DNA from 3 places in the Peribacillus sp. FSL K6-1552 genome. Region 3 is predicted to be linked to each of the others. Evidence: a T-box and tRNA genes for the amino acid it is inferred to sense, from the RefSeq annotation. Region 3 holds a T-box; the other regions hold tRNA genes.
What was found. The T-box of region 3 lies ahead of NST21_RS20340 (valine--tRNA ligase). A T-box ahead of a tRNA ligase gene usually reads a tRNA of that ligase, here a tRNA-Val.
Positions count from the first base shown of each region.

Region 1: it encodes a tRNA-Val, which carries the amino acid that the T-box ahead of NST21_RS20340 (valine--tRNA ligase) is inferred to sense. The anticodon was not compared.
Region 2: it encodes a tRNA-Val, which carries the amino acid that the T-box ahead of NST21_RS20340 (valine--tRNA ligase) is inferred to sense. The anticodon was not compared.

Region 1 covers NZ_JBBOST010000001.1:784,625-786,863, reverse strand. Annotated here, with positions in the region: tRNA gene NST21_RS03735 (tRNA-Gly) at 1-67, opposite strand, end outside; tRNA gene NST21_RS03730 (tRNA-Gln) at 71-145, opposite strand; tRNA gene NST21_RS03725 (tRNA-His) at 184-259, opposite strand; tRNA gene NST21_RS03720 (tRNA-Trp) at 277-350, opposite strand; tRNA gene NST21_RS03715 (tRNA-Tyr) at 361-444, opposite strand; tRNA gene NST21_RS03710 (tRNA-Thr) at 460-535, opposite strand; tRNA gene NST21_RS03705 (tRNA-Phe) at 543-618, opposite strand; tRNA gene NST21_RS03700 (tRNA-Asp) at 631-706, opposite strand; tRNA gene NST21_RS03695 (tRNA-Met) at 712-785, opposite strand; tRNA gene NST21_RS03690 (tRNA-Val) at 876-951, opposite strand; tRNA gene NST21_RS03685 (tRNA-Glu) at 966-1,040, opposite strand; tRNA gene NST21_RS03680 (tRNA-Ser) at 1,050-1,141, opposite strand; tRNA gene NST21_RS03675 (tRNA-Asn) at 1,147-1,221, opposite strand; rRNA gene rrf (5S ribosomal RNA) at 1,231-1,346, opposite strand; rRNA gene NST21_RS03665 (23S ribosomal RNA) at 1,463-2,239, opposite strand, start outside.
Region 2 covers NZ_JBBOST010000001.1:5,173,939-5,176,177, forward strand. Annotated here, with positions in the region: tRNA gene NST21_RS24780 (tRNA-Ser) at 49-141, opposite strand; tRNA gene NST21_RS24785 (tRNA-Ile) at 160-236, opposite strand; tRNA gene NST21_RS24790 (tRNA-Met) at 247-323, opposite strand; tRNA gene NST21_RS24795 (tRNA-Ala) at 351-426, opposite strand; tRNA gene NST21_RS24800 (tRNA-Pro) at 444-520, opposite strand; tRNA gene NST21_RS24805 (tRNA-Arg) at 530-606, opposite strand; tRNA gene NST21_RS24810 (tRNA-Leu) at 616-704, opposite strand; tRNA gene NST21_RS24815 (tRNA-Gly) at 717-791, opposite strand; tRNA gene NST21_RS24820 (tRNA-Leu) at 800-881, opposite strand; tRNA gene NST21_RS24825 (tRNA-Lys) at 891-966, opposite strand; tRNA gene NST21_RS24830 (tRNA-Thr) at 987-1,062, opposite strand; tRNA gene NST21_RS24835 (tRNA-Val) at 1,075-1,150, opposite strand; rRNA gene rrf (5S ribosomal RNA) at 1,163-1,278, opposite strand; rRNA gene NST21_RS24845 (23S ribosomal RNA) at 1,395-2,239, opposite strand, start outside.
Region 3 covers NZ_JBBOST010000001.1:4,228,184-4,230,422, reverse strand. Annotated here, with positions in the region: gene ysxE (spore coat protein YsxE) at 1-532, shown strand, start outside; gene NST21_RS20345 (hypothetical protein) at 589-780, opposite strand; T-box leader at 1,016-1,245, shown strand; gene NST21_RS20340 (valine--tRNA ligase) at 1,291-2,239, shown strand, end outside.

The sequences.
Region 1 (2,239 bases), 3.4 Mb from region 3:
AAGACGGGATTCGAACCCGCGACCCCAACCTTGGCAAGGTTGTATTCTACCACTGAACTACTTTCGCGAATGGCTGGGCTAGAAGGGATCGAACCTTCGCATGACGGAATCAAAATCCGTTGCCTTACCGCTTGGCTATAGCCCATTGACGTTATATTTATTATACCATCATTTATTAAAAAATGGGGCGACTGATGGGAATCGAACCCACGAATGCCTGAACCACAATCAGGTGCGTTAACCACTTCGCCACAATCGCCATTATAAAATTAAAATTGGCAGGGGTAGTAGGACTCGAACCCACACTGGAGGTTTTGGAGACCTCTGTTCTACCTTTAAACTATACCCCTATAAATAAAATGGTGGAGGGGGGCAGATTCGAACTGCCGAACCCGAAGGAGCGGATTTACAGTCCGCCGCGTTTAGCCACTTCGCTACCCCTCCGCATATGGATGTTACTGGTGCCGGCAAGAGGACTTGAACCCCCAACCTACTGATTACAAGTCAGTTGCTCTACCAGTTGAGCTACACCGGCACTACAATGGTGGCTCAGGACGGAATCGAACCGCCGACACAAGGATTTTCAGTCCTTTGCTCTACCGACTGAGCTACTGAGCCAAACAATAAAAATGGCGGTCCCGACGGGAATCGAACCCGCGATCTCCTGCGTGACAGGCAGGCATGTTAACCGCTACACCACGGGACCATAGATTGCGGGGACAGGATTTGAACCTGCGACCTTCGGGTTATGAGCCCGACGAGCTACCGGACTGCTCCACCCCGCGACGTTAATAATGCTGCTATTGCATCAAGTTTTCGTTTTAACTGTTTCATCATATCTGATATATAGAAACAACTTGTTGCTTTTTAAAAAATGGTGGAGGATGACGGGATCGAACCGCCGACCCTCTGCTTGTAAGGCAGATGCTCTCCCAGCTGAGCTAATCCTCCATATGTTTTCGAAATGGTGACCCGTACGGGATTCGAACCCGTGTTACCGCCGTGAAAGGGCGGTGTCTTAACCGCTTGACCAACGGGCCAGTTGTAAATGGCGGAGAGCAAGGGATTTGAACCCTTGAGACAGGGTTACCCGTCTACACGATTTCCAATCGTGCTCCTTCGGCCACTCGGACAGCTCTCCAATAATGGCTCCGCAGGTAGGACTCGAACCTACGACCGTTCGGTTAACAGCCGAATGCTCTACCACTGAGCTACTGCGGAACGATATAAGCTTGGCGACGTCCTACTCTCACAGGGGGAAACCCCCAACTACCATCGGCGCTGAAGAGCTTAACTGCCGTGTTCGGAATGGGAACGGGTGTGACCTCTTCGCTATCGTCACCAAACATTATTAACATTTTTTCAAGACATATATTATTATAACGTATTTTTGAGAAAATGCAAGAAGAAATTTTCATTCCTTCAAAACTAGATAATAAGAAGGTATTTCATTTTTTAAAGCGTGGTTAAGTCCTCGATCTATTAGTATCAGTCAGCTCCACATGTCGCCACGCTTCCACCTCTGACCTATCAACCTGATCATCTTTCAGGGATCTTACTAGCTTGCGCTATGGGAAATCTCATCTCGAGGGGGGCTTCATGCTTAGATGCTTTCAGCACTTATCCCGTCCGCACGTAGCTACCCAGCTATGCCTTTGGCAAGACAACTGGTACACCAGCGGTGCGTCCATCCCGGTCCTCTCGTACTAAGGACAGCTCCTCTCAAATTTCCTGCGCCCGCGACGGATAGGGACCGAACTGTCTCACGACGTTCTGAACCCAGCTCGCGTACCGCTTTAATGGGCGAACAGCCCAACCCTTGGGACCGACTACAGCCCCAGGATGCGATGAGCCGACATCGAGGTGCCAAACCTCCCCGTCGATGTGGACTCTTGGGGGAGATAAGCCTGTTATCCCCGGGGTAGCTTTTATCCGTTGAGCGATGGCCCTTCCATGCGGAACCACCGGATCACTAAGCCCGACTTTCGTCCCTGCTCGACTTGTAGGTCTCGCAGTCAAGCTCCCTTGTGCCTTTACACTCTACGAATGATTTCCAACCATTCTGAGGGAACCTTTGGGCGCCTCCGTTACTCTTTAGGAGGCGACCGCCCCAGTCAAACTGCCCACCTGACACTGTCTCCCACCCCGATAAGGGGCGCGGGTTAGAATTTCAATACAGCCAGGGTAGTATCCCACCAACGCCTCCACCGAAGCTAGCGCTCCGGCTTCTCAGGCTCCT
Region 2 (2,239 bases), 950 kb from region 3:
TCCTCTATGTAAAGGTTGTTTCAAAACAACTTGCTGCTTTTAAAGAAATGGAGGAGGTAGAGGGATTCGAACCCCCGCGGGATTTGACTCCCCTGTCGGTTTTCAAGACCGATCCCTTCAGCCGAACTTGGGTATACCTCCGTGGCTAAAAAAATTACATGGTGGACCTTGTAGGACTCGAACCTACGACCGGACGGTTATGAGCCGTCTGCTCTAACCAGCTGAGCTAAAGGTCCTTATATTTATTGGTAGCGGCGGAGGGGATCGAACCCCCGACCTCACGGGTATGAACCGTACGCTCTAGCCAGCTGAGCTACACCGCCAATATAATATAAGTTTTTGATGAAAAATGGTGGAGCCTAGCGGGATCGAACCGCTGACCTCCTGCGTGCAAGGCAGGCGCTCTCCCAGCTGAGCTAAGGCCCCATTCATTAGAAATCACGTGGTCGGGAAGACAGGATTCGAACCTGCGACCCCTTGGTCCCAAACCAAGTGCTCTACCAAGCTGAGCTACTTCCCGCAAAAAACATGGTGCGCCCGGCGGGAGTCGAACCTACAACCTTCTGATTCGTAGTCAGATGCTCTATCCAATTGAGCTACGGGCGCATATTAAGATGGTGCCGAGGACCGGAATCGAACCGGTACGGTAGTCACCTACCGCAGGATTTTAAGTCCTGTGCGTCTGCCAGTTCCGCCACCCCGGCACATACGAAAAGTGGAGCGGAAGACGGGATTCGAACCCGCGACCCCAACCTTGGCAAGGTTGTATTCTACCACTGAACTACTTCCGCATGAAAGATGCGGGTGAAGGGACTTGAACCCCCACGCCTTGCGGCGCCAGATCCTAAGTCTGGTGCGTCTGCCAATTCCGCCACACCCGCATAATATAATGGTGAGCCATGAAGGATTCGAACCTTCGACCCTCTGATTAAAAGTCAGATGCTCTACCAACTGAGCTAATGGCTCGTACGTTTAATAATAAAAGATGGTGCCGGCAAGAGGACTTGAACCCCCAACCTACTGATTACAAGTCAGTTGCTCTACCAGTTGAGCTACACCGGCAGGTGTAAAAAATGGTGGAGGATGACGGGATCGAACCGCCGACCCTCTGCTTGTAAGGCAGATGCTCTCCCAGCTGAGCTAATCCTCCATATGTGTAACTGCTTGGCGGCGTCCTACTCTCACAGGGGGAAACCCCCAACTACCATCGGCGCTGAAGAGCTTAACTGCCGTGTTCGGAATGGGAACGGGTGTGACCTCTTCGCTATCGCCACCAAACAATGTTAACATTTTTTTAAGACATATATTATTATAACGTCTTTTTGAAAAAATGCAAGAAGAAATTTTCATTCCTTCAAAACTAGATAATAAGAAGGTATTTCATTTTTTAAAGCGTGGTTAAGTCCTCGATCTATTAGTATCAGTCAGCTCCACATGTCGCCACGCTTCCACCTCTGACCTATCAACCTGATCATCTTTCAGGGATCTTACTAGCTTGCGCTATGGGAAATCTCATCTCGAGGGGGGCTTCATGCTTAGATGCTTTCAGCACTTATCCCGTCCGCACGTAGCTACCCAGCTATGCCTTTGGCAAGACAACTGGTACACCAGCGGTGCGTCCATCCCGGTCCTCTCGTACTAAGGACAGCTCCTCTCAAATTTCCTGCGCCCGCGACGGATAGGGACCGAACTGTCTCACGACGTTCTGAACCCAGCTCGCGTACCGCTTTAATGGGCGAACAGCCCAACCCTTGGGACCGACTACAGCCCCAGGATGCGATGAGCCGACATCGAGGTGCCAAACCTCCCCGTCGATGTGGACTCTTGGGGGAGATAAGCCTGTTATCCCCGGGGTAGCTTTTATCCGTTGAGCGATGGCCCTTCCATGCGGAACCACCGGATCACTAAGCCCGACTTTCGTCCCTGCTCGACTTGTAGGTCTCGCAGTCAAGCTCCCTTGTGCCTTTACACTCTACGAATGATTTCCAACCATTCTGAGGGAACCTTTGGGCGCCTCCGTTACTCTTTAGGAGGCGACCGCCCCAGTCAAACTGCCCACCTGACACTGTCTCCCACCCCGATAAGGGGCGCGGGTTAGAATTTCAATACAGCCAGGGTAGTATCCCACCAACGCCTCCACCGAAGCTAGCGCTCCGGCTTCTCAGGCTCCTACCTATCCTGTACAAGCTGTACCAAAATTCAATATCAGGCTGCAGTAAAGCTCCACGGGGTCTTTCCG
Region 3 (2,239 bases):
AGATATATCACAGGCACTGAGGTACTCGATTAAGAAGTTTGAAACGTGGTATGAAAAAACAAAGGAAAGTGAAAAAATCCGGACTGTTGTCACGCATGGAAAGGTCTCATTAAAGCATTTTGTTTATGATGAACGTGGATATGGTTACTTTATTAATTTCGAGAATTCGAATACGGCACCGCCTCATTTCGATTTACTCCCATTCCTAGTCAAATCGGCGAGGACCTATCCTGTCCAATGTGATGACTGTGTCGATTGGCTATATAACTATCTCCGTTATTTCCCGTTAAAAGAAGAAGAATTGCTGCTGATGCAAAGCTATCTTGCTTTTCCGGGATCGGCTCTAGATATAGTGAAGAATTATTCGGACGGCAGAGGCCATAGAACAGAACTAGATAATGTAACCCAACTGCAGCGGCAATTTTGGCTCCTGAAGAATATTGAATATATGGTGATGAAAATCGAAGAGATTGAACAGAAGAAAAAGGCGGCTACTGAAGCTGTTAAAGAAGAGCAATCACCCCCAAGCTAAATATACATGATTGGATTACCTCCAGTCATGTATATTTTTTTTCTGTAGGGGAATAATTAAATCCATTCGAAATATAAAGACATAGCTAAGAAAATAAATGCGATTAGCAGAAGCATATCGAAGAAAGTAGGGAAAATCAGCGTCCGCAACCCTTGGAATACTATAAAAGGGATAATGAACTGCTGGCAAACACCGCGGAATTTTTTCATCCAAGGCGGTAAAGTATAAGGGGAATATTTTCGTTTCATATTATTACCTTCCTTTGTAGGACTTCTTATATTCTATGGGTATGAGGTGGAAAAGGTGAGAAAGCCGTCACAGGAACTTATCTTAGAGGTTAGAATAAAGAAAAAGACTGAATGGCAAGATTTAATAGCCTAAAGTGGAATACTTTAAGAAAGTATTCGAAAGATGATTGACTGGAGCCCTATTTTTTTTGTACTATATACTATATGCGTTTAGTGATTTTACATATGAATATAAATGAATGCAAAGACCGGAAATAGTAAGATGAAATGCGCTTTTCAGAGAGGGAACCGTTGGTGAGAGGTTTCTAAGTTGGCAGCATCAGAAGTCGTCCGCGAGCAGTTTTCGTGAAAGTTATTTAGTAGCGATGGCCGGTGAAGAGCCGTTATCCCATTTGAGAGCCGAAGAAGATTCTTTTCTTTTTCGGAAAAAAGGTGGCACCGCGAACAACTTCCTTCGTCCTTTTGTGATGATGGAAGTTTTTTTTATGCCCTTAAAAGGAGGAAATGATTATGGAAGAGAACCAAATTTCGATGCCGACTAAATATGATCCGCAGACGATAGAGAAAGGCCGCTATAAGTGGTGGCTTGATGGAAAGTTTTTTGAAACAAAAGGTGATGACAAAAAAGAGCCATATACGATTGTCATTCCGCCGCCGAACGTAACAGGTAAGCTGCACCTAGGCCATGCTTGGGATACAACACTTCAAGATATATTAACTCGTATGAAACGGATGCAAGGCTATGACGTTTTATGGTTGCCAGGTATGGATCATGCTGGTATCGCTACGCAAGCAAAAGTTGAACAAAAGCTTCGTGCAGAAGGCGTAAGCCGTTACGACTTAGGCCGTGAGAAGTTTGTAGAAGAAACATGGAAATGGAAAGAGGAGTATGCGAGTCATATCCGTGAACAATGGTCAAAGCTTGGTCTTGGTCTTGATTACACACGTGAGCGCTTCACGCTTGATGATGGGCTTTCTAAAGCAGTACGCGAAGTATTCGTGTCCCTTTATAACAAAGGCTTGATATACCGCGGCGAATACATTATCAACTGGGATCCATCAACGAAAACAGCGTTATCTGACATCGAGGTTATTTACAAAGATGTTCAGGGCGCATTTTACCATATGAAATATCCATTAGTTGACGGATCAGGTGAAATTGAAATAGCTACGACTCGCCCAGAAACTATGCTTGGCGATACTGCTGTTGCCGTACACCCTGAAGATGACCGTTATAAGCATTTAATCGGTAAAATGGTTCGCTTGCCAATTACAGGTCGAGAAATTCCGATTGTCGGTGATGATTATGTGGATATGGAATTCGGTTCTGGTGCGGTTAAAATTACACCTGCCCATGATCCGAATGACTTTGAAATTGGGAACCGTCACAATTTGGAGCGCATCCTTGTCATGCATGAAGACGGTTCGATGAATGAAAAGGCCGGTAAATACGAAGGTA